2 linked regions of the Cyanobium sp. PCC 7001 genome follow. Each later gene encodes a partner of the first gene's protein in a complex. Links are inferred from orthologs where the notes say so. Each region holds a gene or a part of one and is shown on either strand. Other genes may lie near its edges. The genes, in order: secA and secY.

Evidence for each region.
Region 2: the proteins of secA (region 1) and secY are in contact, whole or in part, in a crystal structure (PDB 3DIN), measured with the Thermotoga maritima proteins. The link is inferred for Cyanobium sp. PCC 7001 from one-to-one orthologs. Residues at the interface, in WP_004082002.1 of Thermotoga maritima: Glu261, Ala262, Arg263, Lys300, Ala301, Arg302, Thr303, Ile304, Ile305, Leu323, Tyr324, Asp325, Pro326, Val329, Ser330, Tyr333, Ile336, Lys340, Phe345, Val349, Glu363, Phe364, Tyr374, Ser375, Gly376, Gly377, Glu393, Ile395, Thr482, Ser483; in WP_004081795.1 of Thermotoga maritima: Glu108, Gly109, Glu110, Glu111, Ala236, Glu237, Arg238, Arg239, Ile240, Thr241, Ile242, Gln243, Tyr244, Ala245, Arg246, Arg247, Val248, Thr249, Gly250, Arg251, Arg252, Val253, Tyr254, Gly256, Ala257, Ser258, Thr259, Tyr260, Leu261, Pro262.

Annotation. Positions count from the first base shown.
Region 1 is NZ_DS990556.1:2,085,753-2,094,321, forward strand. What follows is about bases 3,345-6,818. They hold secA (preprotein translocase subunit SecA), read left to right. Parts: upstream 3,345-3,732; coding sequence 3,733-6,618; downstream 6,619-6,818. Other genes in these bases: CPCC7001_RS10280 (nucleoside-diphosphate sugar epimerase/dehydratase), read left to right, coding at 3,345-3,700; cysE (serine O-acetyltransferase), read right to left, coding at 6,622-6,818. In the rest of the region: CPCC7001_RS10270 (N-acetylmuramoyl-L-alanine amidase), read left to right, coding at 1-823; CPCC7001_RS10275 (glycosyl transferase), read left to right, coding at 852-1,796; more of CPCC7001_RS10280, read left to right, coding at 1,793-3,344; more of cysE, read right to left, coding at 6,819-7,506; CPCC7001_RS10300 (GntR family transcriptional regulator), read right to left, coding at 7,605-8,569. UniProt on the Escherichia coli protein: Required for protein export, interacts with the SecYEG preprotein conducting channel.
Region 2 is NZ_DS990556.1:1,547,582-1,558,662, forward strand. The notes cover bases 7,677-10,654. They hold secY (preprotein translocase subunit SecY), read left to right. Parts: upstream 7,677-8,494; coding sequence 8,495-9,814; downstream 9,815-10,654. Other genes in these bases: rpsE (30S ribosomal protein S5), read left to right, coding at 7,677-7,904; rplO (50S ribosomal protein L15), read left to right, coding at 7,914-8,363; CPCC7001_RS07805 (adenylate kinase), read left to right, coding at 9,890-10,450; rpmJ (50S ribosomal protein L36), read left to right, coding at 10,545-10,654. Also shown: rplC (50S ribosomal protein L3), read left to right, coding at 1-252; rplD (50S ribosomal protein L4), read left to right, coding at 267-902; CPCC7001_RS07720 (50S ribosomal protein L23), read left to right, coding at 895-1,197; rplB (50S ribosomal protein L2), read left to right, coding at 1,216-2,079; rpsS (30S ribosomal protein S19), read left to right, coding at 2,115-2,390; rplV (50S ribosomal protein L22), read left to right, coding at 2,394-2,747; rpsC (30S ribosomal protein S3), read left to right, coding at 2,768-3,496; rplP (50S ribosomal protein L16), read left to right, coding at 3,513-4,004; rpmC (50S ribosomal protein L29), read left to right, coding at 4,007-4,231; rpsQ (30S ribosomal protein S17), read left to right, coding at 4,248-4,499; rplN (50S ribosomal protein L14), read left to right, coding at 4,513-4,878; rplX (50S ribosomal protein L24), read left to right, coding at 4,880-5,236; rplE (50S ribosomal protein L5), read left to right, coding at 5,331-5,870; rpsH (30S ribosomal protein S8), read left to right, coding at 5,890-6,291; rplF (50S ribosomal protein L6), read left to right, coding at 6,308-6,847; rplR (50S ribosomal protein L18), read left to right, coding at 6,880-7,245; and 3 more genes. UniProt on the Escherichia coli protein: The central subunit of the protein translocation channel SecYEG. Consists of two halves formed by TMs 1-5 and 6-10.

The sequences.
Region 1 (8,569 bases):
GATCATTGCCGGTGACGGCACGCTGCACCGCCTGCACGCCTACACGATCGATCTGCCGGCCCACACCTGGCGCCGCAACAGCAATGCCGTGGCCCTCTCCTGCGCCTGCATGGGCGGCCGCCCGGATCCCTGGACGATCCCGCCCACCGAGGCCCAGCTCGATCGGATGTGCCGCGAGGCGGCCGAGATCGCCCGCGGCTGGGGCTGGGGCGCTGAGGAGATCACGATCGAGCGGGTGATGACCCACGCCGAGGCCGCCTCCAACCGCGACGGCCGCTGGATGCATGACAACTACGGCCCCGTGATCTGGGGCGGCAGCGGCGAGCGCTGGGACTTTCTGCAGCTCAGTAAGGGCGGCCCGCCCACCGGTGGCGACGAGCTGCGCCAGCGCATCCGCGCCGCTCTGGCCGGCAGTCCGCCCCCCGAAGCCGCCAAGCCCTCTCCCCTCGCCTTCCGCCGCGCCGCCACCATGACGGCCCGCGGCCAGGAGCTGGCGGTGGAGATCGACGAGCACGGCACCTCCTGGGCCCTCGCTGCCGATCTGCTGCGCCGCTACGAGATCCCCTTCGCCTGGGAGGCCAGCCGTCGCCGCATCCTGATCGGCAGCCTCGATGTGGCGCCCACCTACCGCCACGACCAGGTGCAGCCCGCGGTGGGCTGGCCCCTGTTCGAGATGACCCTGCTCAGCGGCCCCGCTCCGGTGATCCTGCGCGGCCTGCTGCGGGAGAGCCGGGCCTGGTGCCGCGTGCTCGAATTCGCCGAGGAGTTCGGCATCAGCGTGAGTTTCGAGCCGTTCACCCTGCTCGAGCGGCGGGGCGGTTAGGAGCCCGGCCGCGATGCCCCCACCCCCCATGGCCCCAGCTGGCGTCCTCGCCCTGGCAGCCGCGCTGCTCTCCTGGACCCTGCTGGGCCTGCTCCTGCCCGGGCTGCGCCGCGCCCTGCCCGACCATCCCAACGCCCGCAGCTCCCACCGGCGCGTCACCCCCCGCGGCGGCGGCGTGGTCTTCGCCCTGGTGGGCAGCGCTGGTGCCCTGCTGCTGGGCCTCCGCCTGCCAGCCCTCTGCCTGCCGCTGGCCCTGGTGGGCCTGCTCGACGACCGCCGCTCCCTTCCGCCCGGGCCGCGGCTGGCGGCCCAGCTGGCCACGGCGCTCCTCCTGGTGGGGCTGAGTCCGCTGGGGCAGTCGCCGTGGCTGGCGCTGCTGCTCGCCCTGGCCGCCACCGCCCTGATCAACCTCGTGAACTTCATGGACGGCCTCGACGGCCTGGTGGCGGGTTGCCTGGTGGTGTGGCTGGCCGCCGCCGCCTGGGGCGGCCAGCCGGCTCTCTGGCCCCTGGTGGGAGCCCTGCTCGGCTTCCTGCCCTGGAACTGGAGCCCGGCCCGGGTGTTCATGGGCGATGCGGGCAGCACCTTCCTCGGTGCGGTGCTCGCCAGTGCGGTGCTGGCGGCGCCGGGCTGGCGGGAGTCGTTGCCGCTGCTGCTGGTGGCCCTGCCCCTGCTGGGCGATGCCGGCGTGTGCCTGCTCCGGCGCCTGCGGGCCGGCCACCGCCTCTGGCAGGCCCACCGGCTGCACCTCTACCAGCGGCTGCAGCAGGCGGGCTGGAGCCACCGGCGGGTGGCCGGGCTCTACAGCGCCGCCACCGCCGCCCTGGCCCTGGCCTGGCGCCTGGGGGGCTGGCCCTGGCTGCTGGCCCTCGCCGCCGCCGTGCTGCTGCTGGGGGCGTGGCTGGAGCGCTGCGTGGCGGTGCCCTTTGACCCACCGCCTAGCGTGAGCGCCACCCTCTCGCCGCCAGGGTGACGCTTCCACCGCGCTGGCCCCGGCTTGGCCGCATCCCGCTGCTGCTGCGTCGCCTGCCCCTGCTGCTGGCCGATGTGGTGCTGCTGCCCCTGGCCGTGTGGCTCAGCTTCCTGCTGCGCCTGGCCGATCCCTGGCCGACGGAGCTGGAGCAGTCGCTCTGGCTGCTGCCCACCGTGCTGGTGATCGGCCTGCCCCTCTATGCCCTCAGCGGCCAGTACCGGGGGCTCACCCGCTACGTGGGCAGTGCTGCCCTCTACCAGCTGGCCATCCGCAACGCCCTGCTGGTGCTGCTGGTGGCCTTCGCCGGCCTACAGCTGCAGCTTCCGGCGCCGCCCCGCAGCAGCTGGCTGCTGCTCTGGATCCTGCTCACGGTGTTCACCGGCGGCCTGCGTTTCGCCCTGCGCGACCTGCTGCTCGGCCAGGCGCCCCCGGGGCCGCGGCCCCGGCGTCAGCGGGTGGTGATCGTGGGGGCGGATGCGGCCGCCGCCCAGCTGGCCGCCGCGTTGCGGCTCGGCCACGACACCCGCATCGCCGCCTTCCTCGACGACGACCCCGGCCTCTGGCACCGCACCCTCTACGGGGTGCCGGTGCTGCCTCCCGAGCGCCTACCGCGGCTGCTGCGCAGCAGCCGCGTGGATCAGCTCATCCTCTCCACCCCCTCGCTGCCCCAGGCTGAGCGTCGGCGCCTGCTGGCCAGCCTGCAGGGCTTCGGCGTGCCGGTGCTGCAGGTGCCCGCGGTGGAGGAGATCGCCTCGGGCCGCGCCACGATCGACACCCTGCGACCGGTGCCGATCGAGGACCTGCTCGGCCGCGAGAGCGTGCCGCCCGACCCCGCCCTGCTGGGGGCGGCGATCACCGGCCGCAGCGTGCTGGTGAGCGGAGCCGGCGGCTCGATCGGCTCCGAGCTCTGCCGCCAGATCCTGCGGCTGCGGCCGTCGCGGCTGGTGCTGCTCGAGCGCAGCGAGCTGGCCCTCTACGCGATCGGCCAGGAGCTGGCCGCCTGGGGCTCAGCCGTGCCGGTGGTGGAGGTGCTCGGCGACGTGGCCGAGCAGGCCTTCCTGGAGGGTGTGCTGCGCAGCCAGGCCGTGCAGGTGCTGTTCCATGCGGCCGCCTACAAGCACGTGCCGCTGGTGGAGGCCAACATCTGCGCCGGCCTGGCCAACAACCTCTTCGGCACCCGCAGCGCCCTCCAGGCCTCCCTGGCCTGCGGCCTGGAGCGCTTCACCCTCATCTCCACCGACAAGGCCGTGCGCCCCGCCAACGCCATGGGTGCCAGCAAGCGCCTGTGCGAGCTCCTGGTGCAGAACGCCGCCGCCGCTCAGGGGCGTCACCCCGAGCGCACGATCTGCTCGATGGTGCGCTTCGGCAACGTGCTCGGCTCCTCCGGCTCGGTGGTGCCCCTGTTCCGCCGCCAGATCGCCGCCGGCGGCCCCGTCACGGTGACCCACCCGGAGATCACCCGCTTCTTCATGACCATCCCCGAGGCGGTGCAGCTGGTGCTCCAGGCCAGCGCCATGGCCACCGGCGGTGAGGTGTTCCTGCTCGACATGGGGGAGCCGGTGCGGATCACCGACCTGGCCCGCCAGATGATCCAGCTCTCCGGCGCCAGCGTGCGCGATGCCGACCATCCCGACGGTGAGATCGAGATCCACTACACCGGTCTGCGGCCAGGCGAGAAGCTGCACGAGGAGCTGCTGCTGGGTTCCGCCAGCGACCCCACGGCCCACCCCCTGATCCGGCGGGCCCGCGAGGCCTCGCTGCAGCCCGAGCGTCTCGAGCCGCCGCTGGCTGCCCTGGAGGCCGCCCTGCGCCGCTGGGATGAGGCCGGCGCCCTCGCCGCCCTGCAGCGCCTGGTGCCCGACTACCACCCCGCGTCCACCGGGCTGGCCGGCCAGCCTCGGTAGGCTGCGGACCTGACCTGGTAGCCGTTCTCACCATGCTCAAGCTCCTGCTGGGTGACCCCAATGCCCGCAAGCTGAAGCGCTACCAGCCGGTCGTCTCCGACGTGAACCTGCTGGAGGAGGAGATCGCCCCCCTCTCGGACGACGAGCTGCGCGGCCTCACCGGCGAGTTCCGCCAGAAGCTGGCCAGCCATCAGGAGGAGTGCCGCAGCCGCGGGCTGACCCTCGAGGCCACCCTGGAGCGGGAGCGCAACCTGCTCGATGACCTGCTGCCCCAGGCCTTCGCCGTGGTGCGCGAGGCCGGCAAGCGGGTGCTCGGCATGCGCCACTTCGACGTGCAGCTGATCGGCGGCATGGTGCTCCATGACGGCCAGATCGCCGAGATGAAGACCGGCGAGGGCAAGACCCTGGTGGCCACCCTGCCCAGCTATCTCAACGCCCTCACCGGCCGCGGCGTGCACGTGGTGACGGTGAACGACTACCTGGCCCGCCGCGACGCCGAGTGGATGGGCCAGATCCACCGCTTCCTCGGCCTCTCGGTGGGGCTGATCCAGCAGGACATGACGCCCTATGACCGGCGCGACAACTACGCCTGCGACATCACCTACGCCACCAACTCAGAGCTCGGGTTCGACTACCTGCGCGACAACATGGCCACCGACATCGCCGAGGTGGTGCAGCGCGATTTCCACTACTGCGTGATTGACGAGGTCGACTCGATCCTGATCGATGAGGCCCGCACCCCCCTGATCATCTCCGGCCAGGTGGAAAGGCCCCAGGAGAAGTACCAGAAGGCGGCCGAGGTGGCCGAGCGGTTGGTGCGGGCGGCCGAGCTGGGCAAGGACGGCATCGACCCCGAAGGTGACTACGAGGTGGACGAGAAGCAGCGCAGCTGCACCCTCACCGACGAGGGCTTCGCCAAGGCGGAGGAGATGCTGGGGGTAAGCGATCTGTTCGACCCGGCCGATCCCTGGGCCCACTACATCAACAACGCCCTCAAGGCCAAGGAGCTGTTCATCAAGGACGTGAACTACATCGTGCGCGGCAGCGATGCCGTGATCGTGGATGAGTTCACCGGTCGCGTGATGCCGGGCCGCCGCTGGAGCGATGGCCAGCACCAGGCGATCGAGGCCAAGGAGAACCTGCCCATCCAGCCCGAAACCCAGACGCTCGCCTCGATCACCTATCAGAACTTCTTCCTGCTCTATCCCCGCCTGGCCGGCATGACCGGCACCGCCAAGACCGAGGAGGTGGAGTTCGAGAAGACCTACAAGCTCGAGGTCACCGTGGTGCCCACCAACCGGCCCCGCTCCCGCGCCGACTGGACCGACCAGGTGTACAAGACCGAGCCCGCCAAGTGGCGCGCCGTGGCCCTGGAGATCGCCGAGGTGAACAACTCCGGCCGCCCCGTGCTGGTGGGCACCACCAGTGTGGAGAAGTCGGAGCTGCTCTCCGCCCTGCTGGCCGAGCAGCAGATCCCCCACAACCTGCTCAACGCCAAGCCCGAGAACGTGGAGCGGGAGGCCGAGATCGTGGCCCAGGCCGGCCGTGCCGGCGCCGTGACCATCGCCACCAACATGGCCGGCCGCGGCACCGACATCATCCTGGGCGGCAACAGCGACTACATGGCCCGCCTCAAGCTGCGGGAGGTGCTGCTGCCCGTGCTGGTGCGGCCCGAGGAGGGCCACCGCCCGCCGGTGCCTCTGCAGCGCTCCGCCGAGGTCTCCGGCTTCGGCGGCGGCAGGGGCGGCAAGGGGGCCTCCCCCAACGGTTCCGCCCCCAGCGAAGCCCGGGCCATCGGCGCCCTCTATCCCTGCGAGCTGCCCGAGGAGCAGGAGCTCGCCCTGGTGACCCTCTCCCGCGAGCTGGTGAAGGCCTGGGGTGATCGCAGCCTCACCGTGCTCGAGCTGGAGGACCGCATCGCCCAGGCCGCAGAGAAGGCCCCCACCGACGACCCCCAGATCCAGCAGCTGCGCGAGTGCATCAATGCGGTGAAGGCCACCTACGACGCGGTGGTGAAACAGGAGGAGGCCAGGGTGCGTGAGGCCGGCGGTCTGCACGTGATCGGCACCGAGCGCCACGAATCCCGTCGGGTCGACAACCAGCTGCGCGGCCGTGCCGGTCGCCAGGGCGACCCCGGCTCCACCCGCTTCTTCCTCTCCCTGGAGGACAACCTGCTGCGGATCTTCGGCGGCGATCGGGTGGCGGGCCTGATGAATGCCTTCCGCGTGGAGGAGGACATGCCGATCGAATCCGGCATGCTCACCCGCTCGCTGGAGGGGGCCCAGAAGAAGGTGGAGACGTACTACTACGACATCCGCAAGCAGGTGTTCGAGTACGACGAGGTGATGAACAACCAGCGCAAGGCGGTGTATGCCGAGCGCCGACGCGTGCTGGAGGGCCGCGAGCTCAAGCAGCAGGTGATCGGCTATGGCGAGCGCACCATCGACGACATCGTGGAGGCCTACGTGAATCCTGACCTGCCGCCCGAGGAGTGGGATCTCAGCCGCCTGGTGGCCAAGGTGAAGGAGTTCATCTACCTGCTGGAGGATCTCGAGCCCGAGCAGCTCAAGGGCCTGGGCACCGAGGAGCTCAAGGCCTTTCTGCAGGAGCAGATGCGCAATGCCTACGACATCAAGGAGGGCCAGATCGAGCAGCAGCGGCCGGGCCTGATGCGGGAAGCCGAGCGCTTCTTCATCCTCCAGCAGATCGACACCCTCTGGCGCGAACACCTCCAGGCGATGGATGCCCTGCGCGAATCGGTGGGTCTGCGCGGCTACGGCCAGAAGGATCCGCTGATCGAATACAAGAACGAGGGCTACGACATGTTCCTTGAGATGATGACCCAGATGCGCCGCAACGTGATCTATTCGATGTTCATGTTCCAGCCGGCCCCCGCCCCCCAGGGCGCCACCGTCTGAAGCTCAGCGGGTGGTGCCGGGGTTGTCGCCCAGGAACTCCAGGATCTCCCGGTCCTTGAGGTTCTGGGCCTCGCCGCGGCAGGGCTCCAGCAGGGGCCGGCCCGCCGCCACCTCCCGCAGGCAGGCCTGGGCCCGCGCCAGCTCCCCCTCCAGGGCGTCGATCCGCTCCATCAGGTTGCGGATGACCCGCGCCTCGGTGTCGGGCAGGGCCGAGTGGGCCAGCGGATCCACCCGCACGCCGCTCTGGTGCACCACCCGCCCCGGGATGCCCACCACGGTGGAGTCGGGCTCCACGTCGCGCAGCACCACCGAGCCCGCCCCGATGCGGGTGTTGGCCCCCACCGTGATCGCGCCGAGCACCTTGGCGCCGGCGCCCACCACCACGTTCTCGGCCAGGGTGGGGTGCCGCTTGCCGTGGGCCTTGCCGGTGCCGCCCAGGGTCACCCCCTGGTAGAGCAGGCAGTTGTCGCCCACCACGGTGGTTTCGCCGATCACCACGCCCATGCCGTGGTCGATGAACACCCCGTGGCCGATCTGGGCTCCCGGGTGGATCTCGATGCCGGTGAGCAGCCGCCCCACCTGGCTCAGCAGCCGCGGCAGCAGCGGCAGGCCACCGCGCCAGAGCCGGTGGCTGATGCGGTGCAGCACCAGGGCGTGCAGTCCGGGATAACACAGCAGGATCTCGAGCGTGCCCCGGGCGGCGGGGTCGCGCTCCTTGATGATTGCCAGGTCGGCCCGGATTGCCTTGAACATGCAGGCATCCTGCCGGACCCCGGCGGCGTTTGACCGAGGGGCCCCCGCTCGTGCATGATCAGCCCGTCGGCGATGCCGGCCAGCCCCTGGCAGCGGTTTCAGCCGCAGCCCGCGGTGCCTGCGGATGTAGCTCAGTGGTAGAGCATCTCCTTGCCAAGGAGAGGGTCGAGAGTTCGAATCTCTTCATCCGCTTGTCGAGACAGCTGTGGAGCCAGCTGGTCGAGTGGCCTGCCCTAGGCGGCCATCACGCCGATCTCCTTGCGGAGCTGATCGATCGTGGCGCTGCCCAGGTAGCTCTGGGCGCAGTGCACCACCGGCATGCGCATCAGCTGGGCCCGGTTCTGACGCAGGCTCTGCTCCACCAGTGGCAGGCTCGGCCGGTCGCACAGCACATGGCTGGCCGCCCGCAGCAGGGCCAGCAGCCGGCTGCCGGTGTCGGGGTTGGCCGTCATCACCAGCAGTTCGTTGCCCCGCAGGCTGTGCAGGATCACCTCGGCGGCCCGCAGGATGCCGGGGCTGATGCTCACCAGCCCCACGCAGCTGCCGGCCCGCAGCTCCTTGAGCAGACCGAGCTCGTGGCGGAAGTCGTTGAGGTCCACCGGCACCGCCCGCACCCCGTGGCGCTTGGCGATCTCCTCCACCGGCTGCAGGAAGTAGCGGCTGGTCACCACCGTGCCGTTGTTCGAGGTTTCCAGCACCCCCTCCAGCTCCTCCATCGGCACCACCTCCACCGGCACCTCCAGGTTCGGGGCCAGCTCCTCGGCGATCAGCATCGAGGCGCCGATGTCCTCCCGCGGCGTGCTCACCAGCACGCGGGCGCCGCAGCGCAGCCGCCAGTCGATCTCGCGGGTGAGCATGTCGCGCGCCTGCTGCAGGGTGCAGCCGCCGTTGAGCAGGCCGTCGATGCTCTCGCGCACCTGGCGGTCGAGGTCGGGCAGGGCCCGGCTGCGGGGGCCCGGCGGCGGCTTGATCTCGCGCGGCTTCTGCTGGTCGCGCACGTAGATGCCGGAGCCCGCCATGGCCTCCACCACGCCGTCGGTCTCCAGCTGCCGGTACACCTTGCTGATCGTGTTGCGGTGCAGGCCGGTCTGCATCGCCAGCTGGCGCGTGCTGGGCAGCCGGTGACCGGGCGGGTAGTGGCGCGCCGCGATCGCGAAGCAGATCTGGTTGTAGAGCTGGGTCGACGCCGGGATGTCGC
Region 2 (11,081 bases), 530 kb from region 1 along the record:
ATGACCCACGGTTCCAAGAACCATCGCGAGCCCGGTTCCACCGGCGCCGGAACCACCCCGGGCCGGGTCTACCCCGGCAAGCGGATGGCCGGCCGTTACGGCGGCAAGCAGACCACCACCCGTGGTCTGGTGATCCTGAAGGTGGACACCGAGCGGAATCTGCTGGTGGTGAAGGGATCGGTGCCCGGCAAGCCCGGCGCGCTGCTCAACATCCGCCCGGCGAACCGGGTGGGCGCCAACGCCGGGAACTGAGGAGGACCGAGAACATGGCTCACTGTGTGATTCGCGACTGGCAGGGCAAGGAGGCCGGCAAGGCCGACCTTGACCTGAAGGTCGCCAAGGAAAGCTCCGCCACCGACCTGGTGCACCGCGCCGTGGTGCGCCAGCTGGCCCACGCCCGCCAGGGCACGGCCAGCACCCTCACCCGGGCCGAAGTGGCCGGTGGTGGCCGCAAGCCCTACAAGCAGAAGGGAACCGGCCGGGCCCGCCAGGGCTCCATCCGCACCCCGCTGCGTCCGGGCGGTGGCGTGGTGTTCGGGCCCAAGCCCCGCAGCTACGCACTGGCGATGAACCGCAAGGAGCGTCGCCTGGCCCTCCGCACCGCGCTGATGAGCCGGGTGGAGGACATCACCGTGGTGAAGGGCTTCGGCGCCGGGCTCGACACTCCCAAAACCAAGGAGATCACCGCCGCCCTCACCCGCCTCGGCATCGAGGCCGGCGCCAAGGTGCTGGTGATCCTCGACAACGCCTCCGAGGCCGTGCGCAAGTCCGTGCGGAACCTCGAGAAGGTGAAGCTGATCGCCGCCGATCAGCTCAACGTGTTCGACCTGCTCCACGCCAACAAGCTGGTGGTGAGCGAGGAGGCACTCGCGAAGATTCAGGAGGTCTACGGCGATGGCTGAACGTTTTGCAGGCCGGCTCGCGGATGTGATCCGCAGGCCGCTGATCACCGAGAAGGCCACCCGTGCCCTCGAACTGAACCAGTACACCTTCGAGGTGGACCATCGGGCCGCCAAGCCCGACATCAAGGCCGCCGTCGAAACCCTCTTCGACGTGAAGGTGGTGGGCGTGAGCACCATGAACCCGCCGCGTCGCACCCGCCGCGTCGGCCGCTTCGCCGGCAAGCGCGCCCAGGTCAAGAAAGCGGTGGTGCGCCTGGCCGAGGGCAACGCCATCCAGCTGTTCCCTGAGTCCTGAGGAGGGGTCTGAAACCACATGGCAATCCGTAACTACCGCCCCACCACGCCCGGCACCCGCACCCGCGTCGCCAGTGACTTCACCGAAGTCACCGGCCGCGGTCGGGAGCGGGGCCTGGTGGTGGCCAAGCACCGCCGCAAGGGCCGCAACAACCGCGGCGTGATCACCTGCCGCCATCGCGGCGGCGGCCACAAGCGCCTCTATCGCCTCGTCGACTTCCGCCGGGACAAGCACGGCGTGGTGGCGAAGGTGGCGGCCATCCACTACGACCCCCACCGCAATGCCCGGCTGGCCCTGCTCTTCTACGCCGATGGCGAGAAGCGCTACATCCTGGCCCCCGCCGGGATCGAGATCGGCCAGCAGGTGGTGTCCGGCCCCGAGTCCCCGATCGAGACCGGCAATGCCCTGCCGCTCTCGGCCATCCCCCTGGGCTCCAGCGTTCACAACGTGGAGCTGTACGCCGGTCGCGGCGGCCAGATGGTGCGCACCGCCGGTGCCAGCGCCCAGGTGATGGCCAAGGAAGGTGACTATGTCGCTCTCAAGCTGCCCTCCACCGAGGTGCGCCTGGTGCGCCGCGAGTGCTACGCCACCCTCGGCGAAGTGGGCAACTCCGAGGTGCGCAACACCAGCCTGGGCAAGGCCGGTCGCAAGCGCTGGCTGGGCCGCCGCCCCGAGGTGCGCGGCTCGGTGATGAACCCCTGCGACCACCCCCACGGTGGTGGTGAGGGCCGTGCTCCGATCGGCCGCTCCGGCCCCGTCACCCCCTGGGGCAAGCCGGCCCTCGGCCTCAAGACCCGCAAGCGGAACAAGCCCAGCAACCGGTTTGTGCTCCGGAAACGTCGCCGCACCTCCAAGCGGAGCCGTGGCGGACGCGATTCCTGATGAACCACACCGCTTTGCCCGCTTCCTGAACCGCTATGGGACGTTCACTCAAAAAAGGCCCGTTTGTCGCCGACAGCCTGCTTCGCAAGGTTGAAAAGCAAAACGCCGCCAACGACAAGACCGTGATCAAGACCTGGTCACGCGCTTCCACCATCCTGCCGATGATGATCGGCCACACGATCGCCGTTCACAACGGCAAATCGCACGTGCCGGTCTATGTCACCGAGCAGATGGTGGGCCACAAGCTCGGGGAATTCGCCCCCACCCGCACCTTCCGGGGCCACATCAAGGACAAAAAGGGAGGCCGTTGATCCATGGCTAACACCGCTCCGAATCAGGCGCTCGCCCACGGCCGCTACATCCGCGGTTCCGTGAGCAAGGTGCGCCGGGTTCTCGACCAGATCCGCGGCCGCACCTACCGCGAGGCGCTGATCATGCTCGAGTTCATGCCCTACCGCTCCACCGGACCCATCACCAAGGTGCTGCGCAGCGCCGTGGCCAACGCCGAGCACAACCTCGGCATGGATCCGGCCAGCCTGGTGGTCACCACCGCCAGCGCTGACATGGGCCCCTCCATGAAGCGCTACCGGCCCCGAGCACAGGGTCGCGCCTACGCGATCAAGAAACAGACCTGCCACATCAGCATTGCTGTGGCTCCTTCCGCCTGACCCCCGAGGACACCGCACCGATGGGACACAAAATCCATCCAACCGGCCTGCGCCTGGGGATCACCCAGGACCACCGCTCCCGCTGGTACGCCCCGAGCAAGACCTATCCCACCCTCCTCCAGGAGGACGATCGGATCCGCAAGTTCATCCACAAGAAGTACGGCGCCGCCGGTATTTCCGATGTGCTGATCGCCCGCAAGGCGGACCAGCTCGAAGTGGAGCTCAAGACCGCCCGCCCCGGCGTGCTGGTGGGCCGCCAGGGCAGCGGCATCGAAGATCTCCGCAACGGCATCCAGAAGACCGTGGGTGATGCGAACCGTCAGGTGCGCATCAACGTGGTGGAAGTGGAGCGCGTCGACGCCGACGCCTTCCTGCTGGCCGAATACATCGCCCAGCAGCTGGAGAAGCGGGTGGCCTTCCGCCGGGTGATCCGCATGGCCGTGCAGCGGGCCCAGCGGGCCGGCGTGCTGGGCCTGAAGATCCAGGTGAGCGGCCGTCTCAACGGCGCCGAGATCGCCCGCACCGAGTGGACCCGGGAAGGCCGGGTGCCGCTGCACACCCTGCGCGCCGACATCGACTACGCCACCAAGCTGGCCAGCACCACCTACGGGGTGCTGGGCATCAAGGTGTGGGTGTTCAAGGGCGAGGTGTTGCCGGGCCAGAAGGAGCAACTGCCCGTGGGCGCCGCTCCCCGCCGCCGGACCAGCCGGCAGCCCCAACAGTTCGAAGACCGTTCGAACCAGGAGTGATCAGGAGGCCTGAACCATGCTGAGTCCAAGACGCGTCAAGTTCCGCAAGCAACAGCGAGGCCGCATGCGCGGCGTCGCCACGCGCGGCAACACCATCGCCTTCGGGGAGTTCGCCCTGCAGGCCCAGGAGTGCGGGTGGATCACCTCCCGCCAGATCGAAGCCAGTCGTCGCGCCATGACCCGCTACGTCAAGCGGGGCGGCAAGATCTGGATCCGGATCTTTCCCGACAAGCCGGTCACCATGCGCCCCGCCGAGACCCGCATGGGTTCCGGCAAGGGCAACCCGGAGTTCTGGGTGGCGGTGATCAAGCCCGGGCGCATCCTGTTCGAGATGGGCGGTGCCGACATCACCCCCGAGATCGCACGGGAAGCCATGCGCCTGGCGCAGTACAAGCTGCCCGTGAAGACCAAGTTCCTCACCCTGGACGACCAGCCGGTCGCCGGTGGTGAAGCCCCTGCAGCTGCTGCTTCGGTCACGGCCGAGCCTGCCAACACTGTGGAGTCCTGACCATGGCCCTTCCTGCCATCACCGACGTGCGCAAGCTCACGGACGTTGACATCACCGAGCAGATCGACGCCACCCGGCGTGAACTGTTCGACCTGCGCTTCCAGCAGGCCACCCGCCGTCTGGAAAATCCGCACCGCTTCAAGAAAGCCCGCATCAAGCTGGCCCACCTGCTCACGGTGCAGAACGAGCGCAAGGCCTCCGCAGCCCCGGCTGATTCAGCTACCTGATACCCCCCTCGATCCCATGGCACTCAAGGAAAGGGTCGGCACCGTCGTCAGCGACAAGATGGACAAGACGGTGGTGGTGGCGGTGGAAAACCGCTTCCCCCATCCCATCTACCAGAAGACGGTGAGCCGCACCAAACGCTACAAAGCTCACGACGAAGACAACAGCTGCAAGGTGGGCGACCGGGTTCGCATCACCGAAACCCGCCCCCTCAGCCGCACCAAGCGCTGGACCGTGGCCGAGGTGCTCAACACCTCCGCCGCCACTTGACGAGGAACGACCGATGATTCAACAGGAAACGTTTCTCAACGTCGCTGACAACAGCGGCGCCAAGCGCATCCAGTGCATCCGCGTGCTGGGCACCAACCGTCGCTATGCCCACGTGGGCGATGTGATCGTGGCCGCCGTGAAGGACGCCATGCCCAACATGGGCGTCAAGAAATCGGATGTGGTCAAGGCCGTGGTGGTGCGCACCAAGGCCACCCTGCGCCGCGACACCGGCAATGCCATCCGCTTCGATGACAACGCCGCGGTGATCCTGGGCAACGAGAACAACCCGAAGGGCACGCGGGTTTTCGGTCCGGTGGCCCGCGAACTGCGGGAGCGCAACTTCACCAAGATCGTGTCCCTCGCCCCGGAGGTGATCTGACATGGCAACCGCAACCCCGAAAGCCACCACCGCGACGCGCACCAAGATGCGCATCAAGAAGGGCGACACCGTGCAGGTGATCGCCGGCAAGGACAAGGGCAAGACCGGTGAGGTGCTCCGCACCCTTCCCTACGAGAACCGGGTGGTGGTGCAGGGCATCAACCTGCGCACCCGTCACGTCAAACCCACCCAGGAGGGCGAGACCGGCCGGATCGTCACCGAGGAGGCCTCCCTGCACGCCTCCAATGTGATGCTCTTCTCCACCAGCAAGAACGTGGCGAGCCGGGTCGAGATCGTCGTCGAGAGCGACGGCACCAAGAAACGCCGCCTCAAGAAGACCGGCGAAATCCTCGACTGATCCCTTCAGCCCCAACGCCTACAGCCACCTTTCCTTTCCCGATTCCCCGTCCGCCTTCTGACCCAGCCCAGAAGCGCATCCCCTTTCCCCCGCCATGTCCCTCAAACAGCGCTACCGGGAGACGATTCAGCCCAAGCTCCTCAAGGACCTGAATCTCTCCAACGTCCACGAAGTCCCGAAGGTGGTCAAGGTCACCGTCAACCGGGGCCTGGGTGAAGCCGCCCAGAACGCCAAGGCCCTGGAGGCCTCCATCGCCGAACTGGCCACCATCACCGGTCAGAAGGTGGTGGTGACGAGGGCCAAGAAAGCCATCGCCGGCTTCAAGATCCGCCAGGGGATGCCGATCGGGGTGGCCGTCACCCTGCGGGGTGAGCGGATGTATGCGTTCCTCGAGCGCCTGATCCATCTGGCGCTGCCCCGCATCCGCGACTTCCGCGGCGTCAGCCCCAAGAGCTTCGACGGCCGTGGCAACTACACCCTGGGGATTCGGGAACAGATCATCTTCCCTGAGATCTCGTTCGACAAGATCGACGCGATTCGTGGCATGGACGTCACGATCGTGACCAGCGCCCGTAACGACGAAGAGGGCCGGGCCCTCCTCCGCGAGATGGGAATGCCGTTCCGCAGCAACTGAGCCCTCTTCGGACCCGACCATGGCCAATCACGACCCGATTTCCGACATGCTCACCCGCATCCGCAATGCGAGTGAGAAACGTCACGAGACCACCCGAATCCCCGCCTCGCGCCTGCTCCGCAGCATCGCCACCGTGCTGCAGCAGGAAGGCTTCATCGCCGGCATCAGCGAAGAAGGCGAGGGCGTGCAGAAGCACCTCGTGGTGGAACTGAAGTACAGCGGCAAGCACCGCCAGCCCACGATCCGCTCCGTGCAGCGCGTCAGCAAGCCCGGTCTGCGCATCTACAAGAACAACCGCCAGCTGCCCAAGGTGCTCGGTGGCCTCGGGGTGGCCATCATCTCCACCTCCAAGGGGGTGATGAGCGACCGCGACGCCCGCAAGCAGGGCGTGGGTGGTGAAGTGCTCTGCTACGTCTACTGATCAGGGAGATTGATTCATGTCACGTATTGGTAAAGCGCCCATCCCCGTGCCCGACAAGGTCACCGTCAGCCTCAGCGGCCTCGCGGTGACCGTGAAGGGTCCCAAGGGGGAACTGAGCCGCACCCTCCCCGAGGGGGTTTCCGTTGCCCAGGAGGGCAGCACCATCGTCGTCAGCCCCACCAGCGAGAGCCGCCGCTCCCGTGAACGCCACGGCCTCTGCCGCACCCTGGTGGCCAACATGGTCGAGGGCGTCAGCCAGGGCTACACCCGCAAGCTCGAGATCGTCGGGGTGGGCTACCGCGCCGCCGTCCAGGGCAAGAAGCTCGTGGTCTCGGCCGGTTACAGCCACCCGGTGGAGATGGTGCCCCCCGATGGGGTCACCTTCACCGTCGAGGGCACCACCACCGTGCTCGTCTCCGGCGCCGACAAGGAGCTGGTGGGCAACGAAGCCGCCAAGGTGCGCGCCATCCGCCCGCCCGAGCCCTACAAGGGCAAGGGCATCAAATATGCGGGCGAGCGCATCCTGCGCAAGGCCGGCAAGACCGGCAAGAAATGAGGTCTGCCTGAGCGTCCTTACCCTGTACTGCCATGTCATCCCCCTCCCGCAAAGAGCAGACCCAGAAGCGCCACCGCCGTCTGCGTCGCCATCTCACCGGCACCGCCGAGCGTCCGCGCCTGGCCGTGTTCCGCTCCAACAACCACATCTACGCCCAGGTCATCGACGATGCCGCCCAGAGCACGCTGTGCTCGGCGTCGACGGTGGACAAGGAGCTGCGTCCGAGCGTGACGGCCGCCGGCACCTGCGAAGCCTCCGTGGCCGTGGGCCAGCTCGTCGCCAAGCGTGCCCTGGCCAAGGGCATCTCCCAGGTGGTCTTCGATCGCGGCGGCAACCTGTACCACGGCCGGGTCAAGGCCCTGGCTGACGCCGCCCGGGAAGCGGGCCTTCAGTTCTGATCCCGACTTTCACCATGACCGAAACCAACGACCAAGTTCAATCCAACGCCGTTCCCGCCGCGGCCGACGTTCCGGCGGCAGCGGAGGGCCAGCAGGAGCGCCGGGGTGGCCGCGGCGAGGGCCGGGGTGAGCGCCGCGGCGGCCGGGGCCGCGACAACCGCCGCGGTCAGGAGCGCGACTCCGAGTGGCAGGAGCGGGTCGTGCAGATCCGTCGCGTCTCCAAGACCGTCAAGGGCGGCAAGAAGATGAGCTTCCGCGCCATCGTGGTGGTGGGCAACGAGAAGGGCCAGGTCGGCGTCGGCGTCGGCAAGGCCGGGGACGTGATCGGTGCCGTGCGCAAGGGTGTGGCCGACGGCAAGAAGCACCTGGTCAAGGTGCCCCTCACCCGCAGCAACTCCATCCCCACCCTGAGCAACGGCCGCGATGGCGCCGCCAGCGTGCTGCTGCGTCCCGCCGCTCCCGGTACCGGGGTGATCGCCGGTGGTTCGATCCGCACGGTGCTGGAGCTGGCCGGAATCAAGAACGTGCTGGCCAAGCGCCTGGGGTCCAAGACCCCCCTCAACAACGCCCGCGCCGCCATGCAGGCCCTCGCCGGCCTTCGCACCCACAAGGAGACCGCCAAGGAGCGGGGCATCTCCCTTGAGCAGATCTACTCCTGAGGCCTCCCGATGAGCATCACACTGCAATCGCTTCAAGCCAACCCCGGCGCCCGGCGCCGCAAACTGCGCAAGGGCCGCGGCATCGCCGCCGGCCAGGGCGCCAGCTGCGGTTTCGGCATGCGGGGCCAGAAGTCCCGGTCGGGCCGGCCCACCCGCCCCGGTTTCGAGGGTGGCCAGATGCCCCTCTACCGGCGCGTGCCGAAGCTGAAGCACTTCGAGCTGGTGAACCGCAAGGAATTCACCGTGGTGAACGTGGCCCGGCTGGCGGAGTGCCCCGCCGGCAGCACGGTGAACCTCGACACCCTGGTGAAGCAGGGCATCGTGACCAGCCCCAAGCATCCCCTCAAGGTGCTAGGCAACGGCGATCTGTCGGTGAAGCTCACCGTGCAGGCCTCGGCCTTCACGGCCAGTGCCCGCGCCAAGATCGAAGCCGCCGGCGGCAGCTGCGACGTCATCTGACTCCCGCCCTCGCCAGCCCCGCCCGGCCGTCGCCCTAGGGTCTGAGCCGTCTGCCGGACTGCGGTGGACGGCTTTTTGATGCCGGCACCCATCCGGCCGGCCGCTTCTCCCTTTCCCCCTGCCCAACCACCATGCTTCTCAGTCGGGGACGCAACCCCAGCGCCGGAGAGATCCTCAGCCAGCTGGTTCAGTCCAAGGGACTGCGCGATCGGGTGATCACCACCCTCGGCCTGCTGCTGCTGGTGCGGCTCGGCATCTACATCCCCGTTCCCGGCATCGACCGGGTGGCCTTCCAGGATTTCCTCTCCCGCGGCGGCCAGCTGATCGGCTTCCTGGACATCTTCACTGGCGGTGGCCTCTCCACCCTCGGCGTGTTCGCACTGGGGATCCTGCCCTTCATCAACGCCTCGATCATCATCCAGCTGCTCACGGCAGCCCTGCCGCAGCTGGAGGATCTCCAGAAGAACGAAGGGGAGGCCGGACGGCGCAAGATCGCCCAGATCACCCGCTACGTGGCGCTGGGCTGGGGGATTCTGCAGAGCACCGTGTTCGCCCTGATCCTGCGGCAGTACGCCACCGAGGGGCTCTCGGAACCGGTGTTCGTGCTGCAGACCGCCCTGGCCCTTGTCACCGGCTCGATGATCGTGATGTGGATCAGCGAGGTGATCACCGAGCGGGGCATCGGCCAGGGGGCCTCCCTGGTGATCTTCGTGAACATCGTGGCCACCCTGCCGCGGGCCCTCGGCTCCACGATCGAACTGGCGCAGAGCGGTGACCGGAGCACCGTGGGAGGCATCGTGGTGCTCGTGCTGGTGTTCCTGCTCACGATCGTGGGCATCATCTTCGTGCAGGAGGGCAACCGGCGGATCCCGATCGTGAGCGCCAAGCGCCAGGTGGGCGGGGTGAACCTGCTGGCGGCCCGTCAGAGCTACCTGCCGCTCAAGCTCAACGCCGGCGGTGTGATGCCGATCATCTTCGCCTCGGCCGTGGTGTTCCTCCCCCTCACGATCGCCAACCTCACCCGCAGCCCCTGGCTGATCCAGGTGGCGGGTTACCTCAATCCGAACAGCAGCACCCCCTGGCTCTACGCCCTGGTGTTCTTCGGGCTGATCGTGGGCTTCTCCTTCTTCTACGCCTCGCTCACCGTGAACCCGGTGGACATCGCCACCAACCTCAAGCGCGGTGGTGTGGCCGTGCCCGGCGTCCGTCCGGGATCGGCCACGGCCGCCTACCTGGGGGGGGTGCAGAATCGGCTCACCCTGCTGGGCGCCCTCTTCCTCGGGGCCGTGGCGATCATCCCCTCGGCGGTGGAGGGGGCGACCCAGGTGCGCACCTTCCAGGGCCTGGGGGCCACCTCGCTGCTGATTCTGGTGGGGGTGGCCATCGACACGGCCAAGCAGGTGCAGACCTACGTGATCTCCCAGCGCTACGAGGGGATGGTGCGGCAGTAGTCGGCCTTCCCGTTCCCTCTCCGCCCTCCAGCCCTTCGATCCCCGGCCCTTCGCTCCCCCGATGAAGCACCTCCGATGAAGCAACGCGTTCTGTTCCTCGGCCCCCCCGGAGCCGGCAAGGGCACCCAGGCCCAGCAGCTGGCCAGCTCCCATGCCCTCCTGCACCTCTCCACCGGCGACCTGCTGCGGGGCGAGGTGGCCGCCGGTACCGCCCTCGGCCAGGAGGCCGCGGCCGTGATGGCCCGCGGCGAACTGGTGAGCGACGCCCTGGTGCTGGCCATCGTGCGCAGCCGCCTGGAACAGCAGGCCGCTTCCGGCGGCGGCGGCTGGTTGCTGGATGGGTTCCCCCGCAACCTCACCCAGGCCGAGGCGCTGGAGGGGCTGCTGGAGGACCTCGGCCAGCAGATCGAAGTGGTGGTGCTGATGGAACTTGACGATGCCGTGCTGCTGCAGCGGCTGCTGGGGCGGGGCCGCGAGGATGACAACGAGGCGGTGATCCGCCACCGGCTGGAGGTGTACCGGGATCAGACGGCTCCGCTGATCCGCTTCTACAGCGACCGGGGCCTCCTCCAGTCCGTCGATGCCAGCGGCGAGGTGGAGACCGTGGGGCAGCGCATCGCCGCCCTGCTGGACTGAGCCCTGCGCACGGAGACCCTGCGGAAGGGTCAACCGGAACCCGTTGACCACTGTGGTATGGTGGCGGTTTGCAAATTCGGAGAGCACAACGCCCATGAAGGTGCGTGCCTCAGTCAAGAAGATGTGCGACAAGTGCCGGGTGATCCGCCGCCATGGCCGGGTGATGGTCATCTGCACCAACCCCAAGCACAAGCAGCGCCAGGGCTGACCCCAGCCCGGCTCGGCCGCCAGAGCCGCTGCCCCGTCCTGCCTCCCCTCCCGAAGGCCTGACTGAACCCTCGGCCCGGCTCCGCCGGCCTCCAGCCCCACCGCGGGCTCCCCTGACCCTTGATCGTTTTCCCACGTGGCTCGGATTGCCGGCGTCGATATCCCTCGCGACAAGCGGGTTGAGATCGCTCTCACCTATGTGTATGGCATCGGTCTCACCCGTGCCCAGAAGATCCTCGCCAAGACCGGCGTTGATCCGGACACCCGGGTGAAGGACCTCAGCGACGCCGACGTGCAGAAGCTGCGCGGCGCCGCCGAAACCTTCACCCTCGAGGGCGACCTGCGCCGCCAGGAGGGCATGGCCCTCAAGCGCCTGCAGGACATCGGCTGCCTGCGCGGCCGGCGCCACCGCATGGGCCTTCCC